3 regions of the Streptomyces sp. NPDC002851 genome follow, and region 2 is predicted to be linked to each of the others. Evidence: riboswitches for the same ligand, from Rfam matches in the RefSeq annotation. Region 2 holds a riboswitch; each other region holds the start of a gene.
The links. Region 2 has a riboswitch for cobalamin ahead of ACWD10_RS18120 (ABC transporter substrate-binding protein). Riboswitches for the same ligand answer to the same signal wherever they lie in the genome.

Region 1: it holds a riboswitch for cobalamin, as region 2 does, so the genes downstream of both, metE (5-methyltetrahydropteroyltriglutamate--homocysteine S-methyltransferase) here and ACWD10_RS18120 (ABC transporter substrate-binding protein) in region 2, are expected to answer to the same signal.
Region 3: it holds a riboswitch for cobalamin, as region 2 does, so the genes downstream of both, ACWD10_RS16695 (CbtB domain-containing protein) here and ACWD10_RS18120 (ABC transporter substrate-binding protein) in region 2, are expected to answer to the same signal.

The regions. Positions count from the first base shown of each region.
Region 1 covers NZ_JBSFUT010000009.1:30,962-38,151, reverse strand. The annotation lists gene metE (5-methyltetrahydropteroyltriglutamate--homocysteine S-methyltransferase) at 1-2,096, opposite strand, end outside; cobalamin riboswitch at 2,248-2,456, opposite strand; gene ACWD10_RS12170 (hypothetical protein) at 2,563-3,174, shown strand; gene ACWD10_RS12165 (PepSY-associated TM helix domain-containing protein) at 3,251-4,735, shown strand; gene glnII (glutamine synthetase) at 4,851-5,885, opposite strand; gene ACWD10_RS12155 (Gfo/Idh/MocA family protein) at 6,108-7,058, shown strand; gene ACWD10_RS12150 (hypothetical protein) at 7,110-7,190, opposite strand, start outside.
Region 2 covers NZ_JBSFUT010000015.1:131,421-138,610, reverse strand. The annotation lists gene ACWD10_RS18130 (ABC transporter ATP-binding protein) at 1-634, opposite strand, end outside; gene ACWD10_RS18125 (FecCD family ABC transporter permease) at 627-1,724, opposite strand; gene ACWD10_RS18120 (ABC transporter substrate-binding protein) at 1,708-2,841, opposite strand; cobalamin riboswitch at 3,020-3,208, opposite strand; gene ACWD10_RS18115 (SpoIIE family protein phosphatase) at 3,321-5,393, opposite strand; gene ACWD10_RS18110 (helix-turn-helix transcriptional regulator) at 5,830-6,834, opposite strand; gene ACWD10_RS18105 (DUF3224 domain-containing protein) at 6,934-7,190, shown strand, end outside.
Region 3 covers NZ_JBSFUT010000014.1:18,896-26,085, forward strand. The annotation lists gene ACWD10_RS16680 (glycosyltransferase family 2 protein) at 1-1,503, shown strand, start outside; gene ACWD10_RS16685 (galactose oxidase-like domain-containing protein) at 1,607-3,550, shown strand; gene ACWD10_RS16690 (glycoside hydrolase family 6 protein) at 3,671-4,720, opposite strand; cobalamin riboswitch at 4,900-5,039, shown strand; gene ACWD10_RS16695 (CbtB domain-containing protein) at 5,073-5,288, shown strand; gene ACWD10_RS16700 (CbtA family protein) at 5,305-6,084, shown strand; gene ACWD10_RS16705 (class F sortase) at 6,060-6,728, opposite strand; gene ACWD10_RS16710 (hypothetical protein) at 6,740-7,190, opposite strand, start outside.

The sequences.
Region 1 (7,190 bases), on a different contig from region 2:
AGGTGGGAGCGGGCCGCCTCCAGGCTGATCACGTCCGCGTCCAGGGCCTCGATGGCGGGCAGGATCTCGCCGAACTCCGCGTAGCACATGTGCGTATGGATCTGGGTGTCCGCGCGCACCCCGGAGGTGGCCAGGCGGAAGGACTCCGTCGCCCACTCCAGATAGGCCGCGTGTCCGGCGCGGCGCAGCGGCAGGGTCTCGCGCAGGGCCGGTTCGTCGACCTGGATGACGGCGGTACCGGCCGCCTCCAGGTCGGCGACCTCGTCGCGCAGGGCGAGCGCGACCTGCCGCGCGGTCTCGGCGAGCGGCTGGTCGTCGCGTACGAAGGACCAGGCGAGCATCGTCACCGGGCCGGTGAGCATGCCCTTGACCGGGCGGTCGGTGAGCGATTGGGCGTACGTCGTCCAGCGCAGCGTCATCGGCGCGGGCCGCGACACGTCGCCCGCGAGGATCGGCGGGCGGACGTAGCGGGTGCCGTACGACTGGACCCAGCCGTGCCGGGTGGCGAGGTATCCGGTGAGCTGTTCGGCGAAGTACTGGACCATGTCGTTGCGTTCGGGCTCGCCGTGCACGAGGACATCGAGCCCGGCCTTCTCCTGGAAGGCGACGACCTCGCGGATCTCGGCGGCGATGCGTTCTTCGTACGCCGAGTCGGTGAGCCTGCCCGTGCGCAACTCGGCGCGGGCGGAGCGCAGTTCGGGGGTCTGCGGGAAGGAGCCGATGGTCGTGGTGGGCAGCGGCGGCAGGTTCAGGCGGGCGCGCTGGGCGGCGGTTCGTTCCTCGTACGCGGCCGCGCGGCGGGTCTGGTCCGCGGTGACGGCGGCGCAGCGGGCGCGTACCGCCGGGTCGTGGGTGAGCGCGGATCCGGCGCGGGTCGCCAGGTCGGCGCGGCGGGCGGCGAGCGCGGCGGCGACGGTGTCCCGGCCGTGCCGCAACGCGCGGGTGAGCAGGGAGACTTCGCGGGTCTTCTGGCGGGCGAAGGAGAGCCAGCGCAGGATCTGCGGGTCGAGGCCGCGTTCCATGGCGGTGTCGAGCGGCACGTGGAGCAGCGAGCACGACGGGGCGACGTCGACCTGGTCCGCCAGGCCGAGCAGGGTGCCGAGGGTGGCGAGGGCCCGTTCCAGGTCGGCGGCCCAGACGTTGCGTCCGTCGACGACCCCGGCGATCAGGCGCTTGCCGGGGAGCCCGCCGATGGCGGCGAGCGCGTCGAGGTTGCCCGCGGCGGCGCCGGTGAAGTCGAGGGCGAGGCCGTCGATGGGAGCGTCCGCGAGTACGGGCAGGGCGTCCCCGAGTACGTCGAAGTAGGAGGCGACGAGGAGTCGGGGGCGGTCCGTGAGGGCGCCCAGGTCGCGGTAGGCGCGGGCGGTGGCGCTCAGCACGGCGCCCGGCCGGTCCTGGACCAGGGCGGGCTCGTCGAGCTGTACCCAGGCGGCGCCCGCGGCCCGCAGATCCGCGAGGACGGAGGCGTACACCGGGAGCAGCCGGTCGAGCAGCGTGAGCGGGTCGAAGCCGTCGGGAGCGCCCGGCGCGGGCTTGGCGAGCAGCAGGAAGCTGATCGGCCCGAGCAGCACGGGCCGGGCGGCGAAGCCCTCGTCACGGGCCTCGGTGTACTCGGTGAGCTGCTTGCGGGAGTCGGCGGTGAAGACGGTGCCGGGCCCCAACTCCGGTACGAGGTAGTGGTAGTTGGTGTCGAACCACTTGGTCATCTCCAGGGGCGCGGCGGTGGCGGTGCCGCGCGCCATGGCGAAGTAGAGCGCGAGGTCGTGGGCCGCTGAGCCGCCCGTCCACTGCTCGCCCGCGGGTACGGCGGCGCGGTGCCGGGGCGGGATCGCGCCGACCATCTGGGCGGTGTCGAGGACGTGGTCGTAGAGCGAGAAGTCGCCGGTGGGGATCTCCTCGATCCCGGCGTCACGGAGTTCGCGGCGCCGGGCGGCGCGCAACTCGGCGGCGGCGCGGTGCAGTTGGGCGGCGTCGGTGCGCCCGGCCCAGTAGCGCTCGATCGCCTTCTTCAGCTCGCGGTGGGGGCCTTGGCGGGGGTAGCCGTGCAGGGTTGCGGCGGTACGGCAGAGGGTGGTGTCGGGGTGATCGGCGGTCACGGAACTCTCCTTCGCGAGTTCTCGGCGGGCCGCGCGGCCGAGCACGTACGACGAAGGAGGGGCGGCGCACGCACTGGTGCCGTCGCCCTGCCGCCGCCGACCCGCCCACGAGGTCCCGGTGCGACCGCGGCCCGTGCGGGTCCGCGGGCAGTGGCAGGTCTTCGGACTCGCGGGCGTGCTCCTCGGCCCGGGCTCTTTCACCCGTACCAGGGGCTCCTACTGGCCGTCGCTTCCCGGACGTGGATGTCGTACGTCCAGTGCGTGTGACGGCGGTCGTTCCCGCTCACCGCTGCGGGGCAGTCCCGGATTCCCACCGGGTTCCCTCTTACGACGCCACCGCCTGGCGGGCGGGGCGAACCAGCTGCGTGGGCCAGCCTAGACGTTCGGTGCTACGGGCGGGGGCGGAGGTGTGATTTCCGCTTCCCGGGGGCAGCGGGCGCCGGGGGCCATGGCAGCATGTGCGGCCATGACGCACGCCCGTTCCACTCTGCGCGCCTTCCGGGCCGCGCTGTTCGCCGCGGTGTGCGTCACTCTGGGCACCGCGGGGCATTCGTACACGTCTGGACATCAGGTCCCTCTTGGTGGCCTATTGAGCGCTTTGGGCGTTACGGGTGTTCTGGCCTGGGTGGGGGCCCGGCGGCGTCGCGGTCCGGTGGCCATCGGGGCCGGGCTGCTCGCGGTGCAGGGGGCACTGCATTTGGCCTTCGCCGGGGCACAGGAGCATGCCGCCGCCATGGGGCACGGCCAGGACCACGCCGCCATGGCGCACACCCAGGGGCACGGCTCGGCCGGGATGCTCGCCGCGCACCTCCTGTCCGCGCTCCTGTGCGCCCTGTGGCTGGCCCGTGGCGAGGCGGCACTCTTCCAGCTCCTGCGCACGCTCGAAGCGCTGACCTTCACTCCGTTGCGGCTGCTCGGCGCGGCGGTACGGCTTCCGGAGCCGCCCGGCCCCGGACGGCGGCCGTGGTCCTGGTACGGCCCGGCCCGGCCGCGTACCGCCGTACTCGCGCACGTGGTGTCCCGGCGCGGGCCGCCGGTGACGGCGCGTCTCCCGCGTTACGCACCCGCCGCCGCCTGACCTCGGCTTCCTTCGCGCTCCGGCGCCGCGGTGGGTGCGCTGTCACCTGCCCACGCACCGAACTCCGAAGGACGTCATGGCCATTGACAACCGGCACGAGCCGGACATCGCCGAAGAAAATCCACCAGATACACCAGATACGAAGGGGCAGGGCGACGGCGGCGAGCGCCGTCCGGGCGCCTGGGCCGCGCTCCGCCCGCTGCTCCTCCGCCTCCACTTCTACGCCGGGGTGCTCATCGCCCCGTTCCTGCTCGTCGCCGCCGTGAGCGGGATGCTGTACGCGCTCTCGTTCCAGGCCGAGAAGGTCGTCCACCGGCACGAGCTGCGGGTCCCCGTCGGGGATGAGACCGTGCCGCTGAGCGAGCAGGTCGCCGCCGCCCGCAAGGCACACCCCGAGGGCACCGTCACGGCCGTGTGGCCGCCGGCCGAGGAGGGCGCCACGACGCGGGTGCTCTTCGCCTCGCCGGACGTGCCCGAGGACCGCGAGCTCGCGGTGTTCGTGAACCCGTACACCGCCGAGATCCGCGGCGAGCTGGCCAGCTACGGCAGCTCCGGCGCGCTGCCGCTGCGCACCTGGATCGACGAGCTGCACCGCGATCTGCACCTGGGCGAGCTGGGCCGCAACTACAGCGAACTCGCCGCCAGCTGGCTGTGGGTGGTCGCGCTCGGCGGCGTCGCCCTGTGGTTCGGACGCCGCCGCGCCCGGCGGCGCGACCTCGTCGTACCCGGCAAGGGCGCGGAGAAGGGGCGGGCCCGCACCCTGTCCTGGCACGGCGCGGTCGGCCTGTGGGCGGCGATCGGGCTTGTGGCGCTCTCGGCGACCGGCCTGACCTGGTCGAAGTACGCGGGCGCCAATATCGACACGTTCAAGGCACAGCTCGGCGGGGCCACGCCCGTCGTCGACGCCACGCTCGCGAGCGGCGCGGGTGCGGGCGGCGGCCATGAAGGGCACGAGGGCCACGCCGGGCACGGCGGGGGTACCGGCGGTACCGGCGGCTCCGGGCGCGGTGCGGACATCGGCGTCGACCGGGCCCTGGAGATCGCCCGTGGCAAGGGCGTCGACGGGAAGGTGTCGGTGATCCTGCCGGTCGACGGGCAGGGCTACGTCGTCAAGGAGACCGACGCCCAATTCCCCGTCCACCTCGACTCGGTGGCCGTCGACCCGGCCGACGGGAAGGTGCTCGACGAGGTGAGGTTCGCGGACTACCCGCTGCTCGCCAAGCTCACCCGGGTCGGCATCGACGCGCACATGGGCGTCTTCCTCGGCCTGCCCAACCAGCTCGCGCTCGCCGCGCTGATGCTCGCCACGGTGCTCCTGATCGTCTGGGGCTACCGGATGTGGTGGCTGCGCCGCCCGACCAGGGAGCGGAAGGCGAGCTTCGGGCGGCCGATACCGCGGGGTGCCTGGCGGCGGGTGCCGCTGCCGGTCCTGGTGCCGCTGCTCGCGGTCACGGCGGTGGTCGCCTGGTTCGTGCCGCTCCTTGGTGTGAGCCTGGTGGCGTTCCTGGTGCTCGATGCGCTGATGGCGGTACGCGGCCGCGCCCGTTCCGTACGTACGTAGAAGCGCCGGGTACGTAGCAGCGCCGGAAGCGAAACACGTACGTACAGAAGGGGCGCCCGTTACGAGACGGGCGCCCCTTCAGTAGTTACTCGGACCTCGGTTACTCAGACCTCGCTCAGGCCTGACCGGCCTTCTCCAGAGCCGTGCAGCAGGTGTCCACGATGAGCCGCGTCACCACGTACGGGTCGACGTTCGCGTTCGGGCGGCGGTCCTCGATGTAGCCCTTGCCGTCCTTCTCGACCTGCCACGGGATACGGACCGAGGCGCCACGGTTGGAGACGCCGTAGGAGTACTCGTTCCACGGGGCGGTCTCGTGCAGACCGGTGAGGCGGTCGTCGATACCGGCGCCGTAGTTCTTGACGTGGTCCATCGGCTTGGAGTCCTCACCGAGGGACTCGCAGGCGGTGATGATCGCGTCGTAGCCCTCGCGCATCGCCTTCGTGGAGAAGTTGGTGTGCGCGCCCGCGCCGTTCCAGTCGCCCTTGACCGGCTTCGGGTCGAGGGTCGCCGAGACCTCGAAGTCCTCGGCGGTGCGGTAGAGCAGCCAGCGGGCCACCCACAGCTGGTCGGAGACCTCGAGCGGGGACAGCGGGCCGACCTGGAACTCCCACTGGCCCGGCATGACCTCGGCGTTGATGCCGGAGATGCCGAGGCCCGCCTTCAGGCAGTTCTCCAGGTGCGCCTCGACGATGTCACGGCCGAAGATCTCGTCCGCGCCGACGCCGCAGTAGTAGCCGCCCTGCGCGGCCGGGAAGCCGCCCTCGGGGAAGCCGAGCGGGCGGGAGCCCTTGAAGAAGGTGTACTCCTGCTCGATGCCGAAGATCGGCTCCTGGCCGCCGAACCGCTCCGCGACCTCGGTCAGCTGCGCCCGGGTGTTGGTGGCGTGCGGGGTCATGTCCGTGTTCAGGACCTCGCAGAGGACCAGGATGTCGTCGCCGCCGCGGATCGGGTCCGGGCAGGAGAAGACCGGCTTGAGCACGCAGTCGGAGGCGTGGCCCACGGCCTGGTTGGTGCTGGAACCGTCGAAGCCCCAGATGGGCAGCTCGGCGACGTCGCTGGAAGCGGAGCCCGTGAGGATCTTCGTCTTGGAACGCAGCTTCGCCGTCGGCTCGGTGCCGTCGATCCAGATGTATTCGGCCTTGAACGTCACGGGCGTCATCCTTTACGGGCTTGCGGGGCTTGTGTCGCGCTGCGGTCGCAGCCTGGCAACCCGCGATTTCCCGACCGTTGCTCGACTGTGAACCCCATGTAACGCGGCTCGCTCACCCGCCCCACCAGCACTGGGAGGGCCTGCCCCGGCGCCGCGCGGGGCATCGTATACAGGCCGATAAGGGGGTACGGCGGGGCGTTCGTATACCGGAGACTGGACCCCATGGCCACCACCGACCGCGACCCTCGTGAGCACACCACCGACCGTCACCCGCGCAAGCGGCCGCCCGTCCGCACGGCCCTGCTCGGCACCGGCCCCTGGGCGCAGCGCGTGCACGGGCCCGCGCTCGCCGCGCACCCCGGCATCGACCTCGTGGGCGTCTGGGGACGCAGGCCGCAGGCGGCGGGCGCCCTCGCGGAGACCCTCGGCACGCGCGCGTACGACAACGTCGACGCCCTCTTCAAGGAGGTGGACGCGGTCGCCTGTGCCCTGCCGCCGGACGTCCAGGCCGAGCTCGCGACGCGGGCCGCGCGGGCGGGCTGCCATCTGCTGCTCGACAAGCCGGTGGCGACCTCGCTGCCGCGGGCGCGGGAGCTCGCGGACACGGCCACGGCGGCGGGCGTGGCCTCCGTGGTCTTCTTCACGCTGCGGTTCGCCGCCGCGGTCGGGCCGTGGCTCGACGAACAGACCGCCGCCAAGGGCTGGTTCACCGCCCGCGCCGACTGGTTCGGCTCCATCTACGCGCCCGGCAGCGGCCGCAGCGCGGCGACCGAGTCGCCCTGGCGGCACGAGAAGGGCGCCCTGTGGGACGTGGGCCCGCACGCCCTGTCGGTGCTGCTCCCGGTGCTCGGCGACGTCACCGGGGTGAGCGCGGCACCCGGCCCCGAGGACACCGCGCACCTGCTCCTGCGGCACGCCTCGGGGGCGTCCAGCGTGGCGACGCTCACGCTCACGGCGCCGGAGAAGGCGGGCGGCGTGACGGTCGAGCTGCGCGGTGACGCGGGCGTGGCCCAGCTGCCCGAGGTATGGGGCGACGGCCCGGCCGACTCGTACGGACGCGCCGTAGACGCCCTCCTGGACTCGGCGGACACGGGCATCCCGCACCCGTGCGACGTGCGCTTCGGGCTACGGGTCACGGAGATCCTGACGGAGGCGGAAGGCGTGCTTACGTGAGTGGGGCGTCGGCGCCCGCGCTTACCTGACCGGGGCGTTGGCGCCCGGCGGTTACTTGATCAAGGCGTTGGCGCCCGCGATCAGCAGCCCGATGGCGGCGTCCGCGCCGCCGATGGCCACCGCCGAGCGGCG
Region 2 (7,190 bases):
GCGCGTCGGCCGGGCCGACCCGGACGTCGGCGCCGCCGTACAGCAGCAGCGCGGTGTCGGCGATCTCCAGGGCGTGGTCGGGATGGTGGGTGGTGAGCACGATGGTGCGGCCCTCGTCGGCGAGTGAGCGCAGCAGGTGCAGCACCCGGCCCTGGTTGCGCAGGTCCAGTGCGGAGGCCGGTTCGTCGAGGACGAGCACGGGGCCTTCCGCGGCGATCGCCCGGGCGATCAGGACGAGTTGGCGTTCCCCGCCGCTGAGGGTCGGATAGTCACGGTCGGCGAGTGCGGTAAGGCCGACCCTGTCCAGGGCGGCGAGAGCGTGCTCGTAGTCCCGGGGGCCGGGCGTGGTCAGCGGCCGCAGGTGCCGTACGCGGCCCATCAGCACCATGTCGAGGACCGTGTAGGCGAAGGTGGTGCGGTGGCTCTGCGGGACGAAGCCGATCGCTCCTTGGGCGCGTATTCGCCCCTCGGTGGGCTCGGTCAGACCGACGAGGCAGCGCAGCAGGGTGGTCTTGCCGCGGCCGTTCGGGCCGAGGACGGTGAGGATCTCCCCGGGTGCGAGCCGGTGCGAGACGCTGCGGAAGAGCCAGCGGTCGCCGTGGTGTGCGAAGCCGAGCCGGTCGAGCTCAAGCATCGGACCACATCTTTCGGCGGCTGCGGTGCAGCAGCACCAGGAACACCGGGGCTCCGACGAGCGCGGTCAGCACACCCAGCGGGATCTCGGCGACGCTCAGGTTGCGGGTGACGGTGTCGATCGCGGTGAGGTACACCGCCCCCACACCGGCGCTGACCGGGATAAGCACCCGGTGGTCGGGCCCGACCCACAGCCGGGCCAGATGCGGCACCACAAGCCCCACCCAGCCGATGACCCCGCTCACCGCGACCGCCCCGGCCACGATCGCGGCCACCGTGGTCAGCAGGAGCCAGCGCAGCCGCCCGGGTCGAAGGCCCAGGGCCGTGGCGTCCTCATCGCCAAGGGACAGCACGTTGATCCGCCAGCGCTGGGAGCAGATCACCGCACCGCCGAGGAGCACCGGCACCGCGGCCACGGCGGCCTTGCCGTACGTGGCGGTGGCGAGGCTGCCGAGCAACCAGAAGACCAGGGACTGCAACTCGCCGTAGGGGTCGGCGAGATACGTAAGGAGCGAGACCAGCGCCGCGAAGAACGCCCCGACGACGATCCCGGACAGCACGATCGTCAGGGGTGGCGCCGGGCCGCGCACCCGGCTGGTCGCGAAGACCGCGACGAGCGCGAGCAGCCCGAACCCGAACGAGCCGAGCACCAGCGCGGCCGAGCCAAGGCCGAGGACGAGGGCGAGGGCCCCGCCGAAGGACGCGCCGGAGGAGACGCCGAGAATCTGCGGGCTGACGATCGGATTGCCGAAGACGGCCTGCAACGTCGCCCCGCACAGGGCGAGGCCCGCGCCGACCAGCATGGCAAGCAGCACCCGGGGGAGCCGGACGCGCAGCACGGTGGCTTCCTCGGTCGGCGTCCACGTCGGCTCCAGCGGCAGCAGTTGGCCGAGGAGGATCCGTACGACCTGGTCGAAGCCGACCGTGTAGCGGCCGAGGGCGAGGGCGGCGACGGCCACGAGCACGACAGCGGCCGGGAGGGCGAGGAGGGCGGTGCGGCGACGGGCCGAGCCGACCCGTACCGGCGTGGTTCCCGGCCCGCCGGGTCGCGCCGGGCCGCTGCGCCCGACCCGCTCAGCGGCCGAAGTCATCGTAGTCCCGGGACCCGGAGTTGGCCTTGGTCCGCAGAATGCCGTCCAGCTGGGCGTCGGTGGGTTCGGCGCCGTAGAGGAACGCGTACTGGCGGACCACCTCGGCCCGCAGGCCCGGCGCGCCGGTGCCGTGCACAAGCCCTGCGAGCCACTGCCACATGAGCGGCGACTCCTGGCTGGGCGGGTCCCAGCGGTAACCGCCCAGCGGCACCTTGTAGATGCGGCGCTCGCGCACGGCGCGCAGACTCGCCAACGCCGGGTCACCGTAGAGGTCCTTCGGGGCCGCCGGACCGAAGTTGCCGAGGAGGACGATGTCGGGGTCCCATTTCAGCAGCTGCTCGGTGTCGATGGCGGCCTGCTCGCTGTCGATCCCGGCCGCGGGATTGCGGGCGCCGACGAGTTCGGTGACGTAATGGTTGTACGAGGCGCCGCCCCCGACCTGCAGACTCTCGGTGGCCCCGCGCAGATAGAGCACCGACGGCGCGGACCTGGCCCCGGCACCGGGCGTGCGAAGCTCGGAGCGCAGCTTCCTCATCCGCTCGCGCATCCCGGCGACCATCCGCTCCGCCCGCTTCCGCTTGCCGAGCAGGGCGCCGTACAGCGCGATGGCGCCTTCCAGGTCCTTCTGGGTGCCGTAGGTGAGCCGGGCGACGGTCAGACCGGCCTGGCGGAGCGGTTCGACGATGCCCGGGCCGCGGTCGCCCCACTGGATGACGACATCAGGGCTCAGGTTCAGGACGCTCTCCACGTTGGGCGCGAACTCGGCACCGGCCACGTCGGTGGGGACCTTGAGCAGCTCGGGGTAGGCCGAGCCGAGGAAACTGCCCGCGACGGCGGTGCGCGAGGCGGCGTTCATCCCCACCAGCACCTCGGGTCCGCCGTTGACGGCGACCACCATGGACGCGGCCGGCAGCGGGATGGTCACCACCCGACGGGCCGGGTGCGGCAGTTCGACGCTCTTGCCGGTCAGATCGGTGACGGTGAGACCGTCACCGCGGCTCGCCGTCCCGGCTCGCCCGCAGGCGGTGCCGAGCAGGGGCAGGGCGACCGCGGTCAGCGCGCCACCGAGCAGTCTGCGGCGGGAGACGTCCGGGCTCGGCACAGTGCGTTCAGGCATCCGGGGTCCTCTCGGGTCCGGAGCACGATCCGCCAGGGGACCGGCAGCCGGGACCGCGACGCACCGGCCATGGCCCACTGGGCCGTCAGCCACACACGCCTAGCCGCCCGAACGGGTCTGCCGCGGCGCCTGTCGCCACCGCAGACCTCATGCACGCCTCCTGGAGTCCACGCCCCGTGGATGGTGTCCGCGACAGGTCAGTGTCCTGACTCCCGGATCGCTGCTCGCCCCGACCTTCCAGCCGCGCGGCCGTGGTCGTATGCGGGGTCCGCTCCCCGGTCACAGTGGCGGGACCGTGCCGGATTCTCACCGGCTTCCTGGCTCCCGTCGCGTGGTTCGACGGGCACACAGTAGCCAACCCGTTCCTACCCGGGGAAGACGAGCCTGCCGGTGCACCGGCGCACGGAGGGGTGTGAGCGAGGCACGTGGACCTGGACCGCACCGCCAAGTACGGCCGTGCTCAATACGTCTTGTCGTGCTCAATACGTCTTGTACGGATGCGTACGAGCGATCAGCAGGGCCACATCGTCCGGATCCTGGTGGTCGCGCAAGGTGTTGAGGAGGAGGTCGCAGGTTTCCTCCAGGGAGCCGCGGGGGCGGTCGAGGAGGCGGGGCAGGGCCTGGAGGCGGGTGTCGATGTCCTGGCCGCGGGACTCTACGAGACCGTCGGTGTAGAGGACGAGTTCGTCGCCGGCGGCGAGGGTGATCTCGCGGGCCTCGAAGGGGACGCCGCCGACGCCCAGGGGTGCTCCGGTGGGCAGGTCGAGGAGGCTCGGCGTGCCGCCGCCGGGTCCGGTGTGGGTGCGGACGGGGGGCAGATGGCCCGCCGTGGCGAGACGGCAGCGGCGGCTGTGTGGGTCGTACTCGGCGTAGACGCAGGTGGCGATGGTCTCGCCGAGGTCGGCGGTGATCCGGTCCAGGTGGGTCAGGACGTCGGTGGGCTCCAGGCCGAGCCCGGCCAGGGTGCGGGTCGCGGTGCGCAACTGGCCCATCGTTGCCGCGGCGTGCAGGCCGCTGCCCATGACGTCGCCCACGACGAGGGCGGTCTTGTGGCCGGGCAGCGGGATGACGTCGAACCAGTCGCCGCCGACCTCGATGGCCGTGGAGGCGGGCCGGTAGCGGTAGGCGACCTCGAGGCCGGGCGGGCGCGGCGGGCGCACGGGCAGCAGGTGGCGCTGGAGGGCGAGCGCGGCCTGGGACTGCTCCTGGTAGCCGCGGGCGTTGTCGATGGAGATGGCCGCTCGGGAGGCCAGTTCACCGGCGAGCAGCAGGTCGTCGTGGTCGAAGCCGCGCGGGTTGCGGGCGCGGGCCAGGGTGAGCGCGCCGAGCACCGTGCCCCGGGCGCGCAGCGGCACCGCGAGAAACGAGTGCACCCCGGCCTCGGCCAGGAGTTTCGCGGCGTTCTCGTCGCGCGCGATCCGCTTCATGTCGTTCGGCCCGACCTGCGCGACGAGGACCGGGCGGCCGGTGCGGATGCACTTGGCGACCAGGCGCGAGTCGTCGTACTGAATCGACCGGCCGACCGGGTCGGGGGCCTGGACGGCCGGGGTCGGGTAGGCCGTCTTGAGCGCGAGCGCGCGGAACCGGGGGTACCGGGTGGCGGTGGCGGACGGGCTCGGCGGGCCGTCCTGCAGCACGGCTTCGAGGAGGTCGACGGCGGCGATGTCGGCGAGCTCGGGGACGAGGCTGTCGGCCAGTTCGCGGGCGGTGAGGTCCAGGTCGAGGGTGGTGCCGATGCGCTCCGTGGCGTCGGCGATCATCGCGAGGCGGCGTCGGGCCCGGTCCGCCGCGGTGGCCGCGCGGTGCTGCTCGGTGACGTCCACGACGGACACGGCGAGGCCGAGGACGCCCCGGGACGGGTCCTCGAGCCGGTAGAACGACACCGACCAGGCGTGCTCGGTATTGGGGTCGGCCGGGGTGCGCCCGACCGTGAAGCTGTCCCGCACCGGGGCGCCGGTGTGCAGGACGTCGCGCATGGTGGCCGCGATGGCGGTGACGTCCAGGAACGGCAGTACGTCTTGGACGGTCCGGCCCAGGTGCTCCCCGGCGGGTACGCCGTTGATCCGCTCGAGGGCCGGATTGACCAGGACGTACCGCAGGTTGGTGTCCAGGATCGCGAGGCCGATGGGGGACTGCTCGACCAGGCGCATGGTCAGGGCCAGATCGCGTTCGATCCGCTGCACCGTGGCCCGGTCGGAGGCGAGGCCGAGCGCGTAGGGGCGGCCCTGGTCGTCCTCCAGACGCATATTGCGGAACTCGGCGTACAGCCTGCTGCCGTCCTTGCAGCGCACCGGGAACACGCCCGCCCATGGGGTGCCGTCCGCCATCACCTCGGCGTACAGCGTGAGCACCTGCTCCAGGTCCTCCTCGTCGACCAGGACCTTGGCCGCGGGCCGCCCGAGGGCCTCGGCGGCGGGGTAGCCGAACAGGTCCTCGGCCTGCGGGCTCCACAGCACGATCCGCCCGTCCGCGTCCAGGACCACGGCGGCCACGCCCAGCTCGTCGAGGAGCCCGCCCGGCTGGAGCGCGGGGTCGCTGTCGGCCCCGACCAAGCGGGTCCACGGCGTGGTGCGGGCCGAGGAGTTCTTTGGTGCGTCGGAGTCTTTTGGCGCGTCGGAGTTCTGTGGTGGGTCGGGTGTCCCGGGCGACTCACGCGCCGAGGGTGCCGAAGGTGCGTCGCCGGGCTGTGCCGACCGTTCGCTGTCTGCCAGTTCTGCCGGTTCTGCCGGTGCTGCCGGTGCTGCCGGTTCTGCTGGTCCTGCCGGATCCGGCGGTTCCGACGGTTCGGGAGACAGGGCGTCCGCAGCGCTCATGCGTCCGCTCCCTTCGTCCAGGCCGCCGCCGAGTCTCTCTTGCAGTCTCCTGTTTCGCTACGGGTTCCACGGCGCGGCCGGGGATCTCTCCATCATCTCCACTGCCGGGCCCGCCCGCCATACCTTTCCGGCGGCCGCTGCGGCTCATCCGGCCCCATAAAGCGGAAGAGATCCCTCACGCCTCCCCGTCCGCTTCTGCCTCCCCGTGTGCGCGGTAGCGATCGGCCAGGCCCGCCACCGTCCGGGCCAAGGCCGCGCGCAGCTCCGGTGGGCCGAGCACCTCCGCGTCGGTGCCGAGCCGGAGCAGATCCCCGACCGCGATGGCCTCCGCCTCTACCGGCAGCTCCACCCGCACCCAGCCGTCGGCGTCCGGCTCCCCGGCGTCCCGCAGCGCCGCGTCCCCCGCCGTCCCGAACAGCATCGGCAGCAGCCGCCGGGCCCGCGGCGAGAGCCGGACCACGGCCACCCCCTGGTACCGCGCCTCCTCGAGCCGCCGCGACGACTCCTCCCAGTACGCGGCCAGATCGAACCCGGCGGGCCGCTCGAAGCTCTCCCCCGCCACGGTGTCCACCGCCAGGAACCGGGAGACGCGGTACGTCCGTATCGACGCGTCGGCACGCGCCACCAGGTACCACATGCCGCCCTTCAGAACGAGCCCCAGCGGATGCAGCTCGCGGTGCACTCGGGTCCTGTCGTCCCAGCGCCGGTAGTGCACCCGCAACACCTCCTGCTCCCACACCGCGCGGGCCACCCGCTCCAGGTGCGGCACCGGATCGGCGTCCCGGAACCAGCCCGGTGCGTCCAGGTGGAAGCGGTCCTCGATCCGCCGGGCGCGGTCCGCGAGCCCGGCCGGGAGCGCGGCCTGGAGCTTGAGCCGTGCGGTACTGAGGATCGCGCCGAGGCCCAGGTCGCGCGCGGGCCCGGGCGCCCCGGCGAGGAACAGGGACGCGGCCTCGGGGTCGGTGAGGCCGGTGAGCCGGGTGCGGTAGCCGTCGAGCAGCCGGTAGCCGCCGAGCGGCCCGCGGTCGGCGACCACCGGGACACCGGCGGCGCCGAGGGCCTCGATGTCCCGGTAGACCGTGCGGACCGACACCTCGAGTTCGGCGGCGAGTTCGGGCGCGGTCAGGCGGCCGCGGTTCTGAAGCAGCAGGAGAACGGAGAGCAGCCGGTCGGCACGCATGACGCCATTCTCCCGGCCCGTGCTCCGTACCTGACAGAAGGTGTCAGATACGGCCGCAAAGCTGAGGGCACATCAAAGGCCGAGAGGAGCACGACCCGTATGCCCACGCAGACCACGCCGACTACGCAGACCCCGCAGACCACGCAGTCCACTCAACCCACCGAGACCACCGGACACTTCACCTTCGCCGACTGGGAGGAGAACGCCCGCACGCCGAGCGGCGCCGGTCCCGCGCTCGCACACGCGAAGGTCACCAACAGCTTCTCCGGCGGCATCGAGGCCGCCGACACCCGCTGCGAATACACCATCGTGTACGTCACCGAGAAGACCGGCGCGTTCACCGGCATGGAGCTGCT
Region 3 (7,190 bases), on a different contig from region 2:
CCCGAGGTGAAAGCGGTCTGCGCGCGCCTGGGCGTGCACCATTTCTCCCGCAAGGGCGTCGAGAAGTGGAACCAGAAGAAGGGCCCGCACCGCGCCAAGACCAAGCACGGCAACTACAACGCCTGGCTGGACGCGCACGGCGACCACTACGACTACTTCGCCTCGGTCGACACCGACCATGTGCCGCTGCCCAACTACCTGGAGCGGATGCTGGGCTTCTTCCGCGACCCGGACGTGGGCTTCGTGATCGGCCCGCAGGTCTACGGCAACTACGACAACTTCATCACCAAGGCCGCCGAGTCCCAGCAGTTCCTCTTCCACGCCCTGATCCAGCGGGCGGGCAACGCCTACCGCTCCCCCATGTTCGTCGGCACCTCCAACGCCGTACGCATCAGCGCACTCAAGCAGATCGGCGGCCTGTACGACTCGATCACCGAGGACATGGCGACGGGCTTCGAGATCCACCGCCACCGCAACCCGGCCACCGGCAAGAAGTGGAAGTCGGTCTACACGCCCGACGTGCTCGCGGTCGGCGAGGGCCCCAACGCCTGGACGGACTTCTTCACCCAGCAGCTGCGCTGGTCACGCGGGACGTACGAGTCGATCCTGAAGCAGTTCTGGAAGGCACCGTTCACGCTGCCGCCCGGGCGGCTCTTCAACTACACGATGCTGGTCATCTTCTACCCGATGTCCGCACTCAACTGGATCCTCGCGGCGCTGAGCTGCGCGCTCTTCCTGGGCCTCGGCGCCTCGGGTGTGAACATCGACCCGACGATCTGGCTGATGCTGTACGGCAACGCCTCCGCGCTGCAGATCGGCCTCTACATCTGGAACCGGCGGCACAACGTCTCACCGCACGAGCCGGAGGGCTCCGGCGGGGTCGCGGGCATGGTGATGTCGGCGCTCTCCGCGCCGATCTACGCCCGCTCCCTGATGGACGCCGTGCTGCGCCGCAAGTCCAAGTTCGTGGTGACCCCCAAGGGCGAATCGGCCAGCCCGGACACGCTGTTCGGGACCTTCCGTATCCATCTCTTCTTCATCCTGGTCTTCGGCGGCTCGGTCGCGGCGGCCTTCGTGTACGACCACGCCCACCCGGCGATGATCACCTGGGCCTCGGTCGCCCTGCTGATCACGGCCGCGCCGATCTTCGCGTGGCGGTACGGGTGGCGCCAGGAGAAGAAGCGCCGCAAGGCCGCCGCGGCGGCGGCAGGAGCCGGAGCCGTCGGAGCGCGAGCCGCAGCAGCCGGAGCCCCCGGGCAGCCCCACGGGCCCACCGCACCGCACCCCACCGTGCCGCAACCCGTCGTGCCGCAACCCACCGCACCGCATCCCGTCGCACCGCATCCCGTCGCGCAGCACCAGGCCCCGGGACACCGACAAGCCCAGCCCGCGCCCGCACCCGCGCCGGGTGCGCACGCCCCGGCACGCAGGCCCACCTGGGCCGCCGACGAGACCATGCAGATCGCCGTACCCACTCGCCCCGGCCCTCCACCTCCCCCTTGAGACGCGGCGTCGGCCGTGGGCAGCGCCCCGCGCTTCTTCTTGTATCCCGGCATCCCGGCCCGCTGCCAGGCACCGGCCTGCCTCACCACCACGTGGAGAACCGATGAAAGACCGTTCCAGCCGCCGCCGTGCCCGCCGCCTCACCATCGGTACGGCGGTCGTCCTTGCGCTGGCCGGGATGAACGGCCCGTGGCTCTGGCGCTACGGCTCCGAGCAGTACCACCAGTACAAGATCAACAGACCGGAGTACAAGGCCGAGAACGGTCACTGGCAGATAGTCCAGTTCCCGGAGAAGTACCGGCTGAACACCATCCACGCGGCCGTCCTGCACACCGGCAAGGTGCTGATGGTCGCCGGCTCCGGGAACAACCAGAAGAACTTCGACGCGGGGAAGTTCGACACCGTCCTGTGGGACCCGGTGAAGAACACCTTCAAGGAGATCCACACCCCGAACGACCTGTTCTGCACCGGCCACACCCAACTGCCCGACGGCAAGCTCCTGGTGGCGGGCGGAACCAAGCGGTACGAGAAGCTCAAGGGCGACGTCACCAAGGCCGGCGGCCTGATGGTGGTGCACAACGAGAACCCGGACAAGCCGATCACGCTGCCCGCGGGCACCCGCTTCACCGGCAAGAAGAGCGGCAAGACCTTCGTCTCCAAGGACCCCGTCCTCGTCGAGAAGGCGAAAAAGGTCTTCGACAAGCAGACCGGCGCGTTCGTCCGCAACGATCCGGGACTCGGCCGTATCTATGTAGAGGCCGAGAAGCGCGGTAAGAAGTACGAGACCGGCGCGCAGGACAACTACCGGGTACACGGCCTCAAGGGCGCCGACGCCCGCAACACCTACGGCATCGCCGAGAAGCTCGCGCTGGACAAGAAGGACTTCCAAGGCATCAAGGACGCCTACGAGTTCGACCCGGTCGCCGAGAAGTACATCAAGGTCGACCCGATGAACGAGGCGCGCTGGTACCCCACGCTCACCACGCTCTCGAACGGCAAGATCCTCGCCCTCTCCGGCCTCGACGACATCGGCCAGATCGTCCCGGGCAACCGGAACGAGGTGTACGACCCCGAGACCAAGAAGTGGCAGTACGTCAAGCAGAACCGCCAGTTCCCGACGTACCCCGCGGTCTTCGGGCTGCCGAACGGCAAGCTCTTCTACTCCGGCGCCAACGCCGGGTACGGCCCCGACGACGTCGGCCGCGACCCCGGCATCTGGGACTTCCGGACGAACAAGTTCACCAAGGTCGGCGGCCTCAGCGACGCCAAGCTGATGGAGACCGCGGGCACCGTGATGGTGCCGCCCGCGCAGGACGAGAAGTTCATGGTGATCGGCGGCGGAGGCGTCGGCGAATCCGAGAAGTCCAGCAACAAGACCCGGATCATCGACCTCAAGGACGACACCCCGGCCTTCAAGGACGGCCCCTCGCTCGACAAGGGCACCCGCTACCCGCAGTCGTCCATCCTGCCCAACGACGAGATCCTCATCACCGGCGGCTCCGAGGACTACCGCGGCCGCAGCGACTCCAACATCCTCGAAGCCCGGATGTACGACGCCAAGAGCAATGAACTGCGGCGCGTCGCCGACCCGTTGGTGGGCCGCAACTACCACTCGGGTTCGCTGCTCCTGCCGGACGGCCGGGTCGTGGTCTTCGGCTCCGACTCGCTGTTCGCGGACGCGGCCAACACCAAGCCCGGCACGTTCGAGCAGCGCATCGAGATCTACACCCCGCCCTACCTGTACCAGGGCACCGGGCCGACGCTGCAGGACGGCCCGGAGACGATCGAGCTCGGCGGCTCGGGCACCTTCAAGACCCGGAACGCCTCGTCCATCAAGAACGCCCGCCTGATCCGGCCCAGCGCCAGCACCCACGTCACGGACATCGACCAGCGGTCCATCGCGCTCGGCCTGAAGCGGTCCGGGGACTCGGTGACCGTGACGGTGCCCCGCAACAAGAACCTGGTGCAGCCCGGCTGGTACATGCTGTTCGTCACGGACGACAAGGGGCGGCCGAGCAAGGCGCAGTGGGTGGAGATCCCCAAGTAGCCCCTGGCAGCCCTTACTTATGTAGGGGACGTTTTCGGTACGCGAGCTTATGTAGAGGACGTTTTCGGTAACCGAGTGAGGGCGCCCCCGATCCGGGAGGTGCCCTCACCTACGTACGGACTACCGACCGGCCTTCGCCAGCTTCAGGGCGTACTCCGGCCACCACTCACCGGCCTTCGGGCCGCCCTTGCACTCGCCGTCCGACTCGCCGGGCCGCTTGATCCACAGATACGCGTCGACGAGCTCGTCACCGGTCTTTGTGGTCGGCTCCTCACCGAGCGCACGCCCGGGCGGGTTGCACCAGCGCTCGGCCTCGTCGCCGCCGGTGTACGGGCCGTTGCCGTTGCGGCTGGTGTCGATCACGAACGGCTTGTTGCCGACCTTCGGTGAGAGCTCCTTGCCGAAGGCGGTGGCCTCTTCGGTGGTGAAGAAGTTCGATACGTTCACCGCGAAGCCGTCGGCCTTGTCGATGCCCGCGCGCTTCAGCGGCTCGTAGTACGCGTCGGGCGAGCCGGTGCCCGGATTCCCGCCGTCCAGATAGACCTTGGTGTTCTTCAGCGCCTTCAGCTTCGTCACGGCCTCGGTGAGCAGCGCGTACCGCTCCTCGTGGAACTCCTTCGGGGTGCACTGCTGCACCAGGTGAAGGAGCGAGTCCGGCTCCAGGATCACGGTGGCGTGCCGATCCCCGATGCCCTTGGCGACGCCGTCGACGAAGCCCCGGTAGCTGTCGCCGTCCGGGGCGCCGCCCTTGGAGAACTGCCCGCAGTCGCGGTGCGGGATGTTGTAGAGCACCAACAACGCGTCCCGGTCGGCCTTTTCGGCAGCCTGGGTGAAGCCGCGCGCCTCCTGCTCGGGGTTCTCGGTGCCGATCCACTCCGCGACCGGCTGCTCCGCGATCTTCTTGATCAGCGCGGCGTCCTCGCGCTTGCCGTCCTTCTCGTACGCGGCGACCTGCCGGGCCGCGTTGCCGTCCGGGTTGACCCAGTACGGGTCGGTGGCCTTGGGCCGCTGTCCCACGGGACCGCTGGTCGTGCGGTCCTGGCCCGGCTCCGGGTCGCCCGACGAGGAACAGCCCGCGAGCAGCAGCGCCGCCGCCCCCACGGCAGCCGCCGCGGCCTTACCCGCCCGTACCGCGGGCCCGTGCCCACGGCGGTCGTGCTTGCCGTACATCCACTCCCCCTTGGTGCACTGTCCGGCTCCCCATCGTGGCACAGGGGCCCGCACGCACGAGGGGGCCCTGGGCGCGGGGCACGGCGTGCGCCGCCCCGTGCAGTCCGCGCGCCGCCCCCGCGCCGTCCACGCGCGGTTGACAGGCGTCGCTGCCTGCTGGGACTCTCCCGGACGACAAGTCCATACAGCGAGGCGACGGCAGACAAGGAACCCGGTGCGAATCCGGGACGGTCCCGCCACTGTGACCGCGCGCGATGACCCGCCAACTCGACGGGCGCGTACGGGAGCCAGGAACTTGAGCCGTCGTCCTCCTGCCATGGGGCGTGGAAACCCCAGAAGGAGGCTCATCGATATGTCCCTGCACGCGCAGACCCCCGACACCGCCGCGGTATCGGCCGCGACGACCCGCACCCGCGACTGGCTGCTCGCTTCGGCCGCCGCGATCATCGCCCTGGTGGCGCTGTACGCGGTCTTCATCGACAACGGCACCGCGATCGCCGCGACCGGCGACTATCTGCACGAGTTCTCGCACGACGGACGGCACCTCTTCGGCGCCCCCTGCCACTGATCGGGGCGCTCCCAGCATGAACTCCCCCGTACTCCCCCTGCTCGGGCGCGGGTTGGCGGCGGGCGGCGCGGCGGGCCTGGTAACGGGCCTGTTCTCGCTGCTGCTCGCCGAGCCGCTGATGGACCGTGCGATCCGCCTCGAGGAGGCGCGCTCGCACGCCCATGACGCGGCGCCCGCGGCCCAGCATCACGAAGAGCTCTTCTCCCGTTCCCAACAGCACTTCGGCCTGGTCGTGACGGCGATCGTCGCGGGGCTCGCCATCGGCGTGCTCTTCGCCATCGCGTACGCCCTGGTGCACCGCCGCACCCCGGACGCGTCCCCGTGGTCGCGCGCCCTGGCCTTCTCGGCCGCGGCGTTCCTCGCGGTGTCGCTCCTGCCGGGCCTGCGCTATCCGGCCAACCCGCCGGGCGTCGGCGACTCGGGCACGGTCACCAACCGGCAGGAGCTGTGGCTGGCCGCCGTCGTCATCGGCGTGCTCGGCATGTTCCTGGTCCGGCAGGTGTACGTCCGGCTCGCGGCGCGCAGCGTCCCGGTGCGGCACCTCGCGGTGGCGGCCACCACGGTCGCGGTACTCGTGGCCCTGTTCGCGCTGCCGGGCAACCCGGACCCGGTACCCGTAGGGGCCACCCTGCTCTGGGACTTCCGCATGCTCTCGCTCGCCTCGCACGTCCTGCTGTGGGCGGTGTTCGCGGCGGTCTTCGGCGCGCTGGGGCTGCGCGCGGCGGCGGCCCGTGCGGCGGTTCCGGCCGGGGAGGGAGGCGTGCCGGACGCTCAGGGCGCCGTGCCGGTCAGGTAGGCGGAGACGACGACATTCGACGAGTAACTGCGGGTGACCCGGTCGAACGTGCCCCCGCAGGTGATCAACCGCAGCTCGGCGCGGCCCGGTTGGCGCTCCCCGTACGCCTGCCGGGCGTCGAACTCGTTCCGCCCGAAGACCCGTACGCCCTCGACCGTGAACTCGGCGACGGTCCCGTCGGCCCGTGTCACCCTGGCCTTGGCGCCGGGGCGCAGGGTGCTCAGGTGGTAGAAGACGGCGGGCCTGGTGTCGGTGTCGACGTGCCCGACGAACAGGGCGGTGCCCTCGGCGCCGGGTGCGGTACCGCCCTCGTACCAGCCGACGACGCCGGGCTTGTCGTAGCCGGGTGGCGCCACGGCCCCGTCGGCGTCGAGGCCGCGCCGCACCACGGGTGCGCTCACCCGGATCGACGGGATGTCGAGGTGCTGGGGCGGCGCGGCGGACAACGCCTGCTGCGTGGGCGGCAGTTCGAGCCGGGCGGGTCTGCCGACGGCGGCGACGTCGCCGGTGGTGGGGCCCGCGGCGCCGCCGGGCACCTCGGCCGCCTCCCCGCCCCACAGCCAGAACCCGACGAGCAGGAGGGCCCAGACCACGCCGGTGCAGAACCGCCCCGCCCCTGCTCCGCCTTCCGCACCGGCCGCCATGCCTCGCCGTCCTACCTGGAGCGGCGGGAGCGGACGCCGACCCGTGCGGCGAGGGCGAGCGCGGTAACGGCCACGAGCAGCCCGCCGATGAGCGCGTACGTCGTGCCGTCCCCCGTCCCGGCCGCCGCGGTCTCGGCGGTGCCGCCGCCGCCCGCGCGCATCGGGGCGGTGGGCGAGGCCGGGGACGTGCGTTTCGCGGCCGGGGGCTCGGGCTTCGGTTTCGCGGCCGGAGGCTCGGGCTTCGCGGCCGGGGGCTTGGCCGAGGCCTTGCGGGTGGGCGAGGGCGAGGGTGAGGGCTTGTCGCGGACGATGGTGATCTTGCCCTTGCCGCGGTCCTTGCCGTCGCAGCTCACCGTGACGTCGTACCGTCCAAGCTCCACCGTCGAGCGGATCATGGCCTCGCCGCTGAGGGGTGAGCCTTCGCCCTCCGGTCCGGTGAGCGTCGCGTCGGCCACGAAGGCC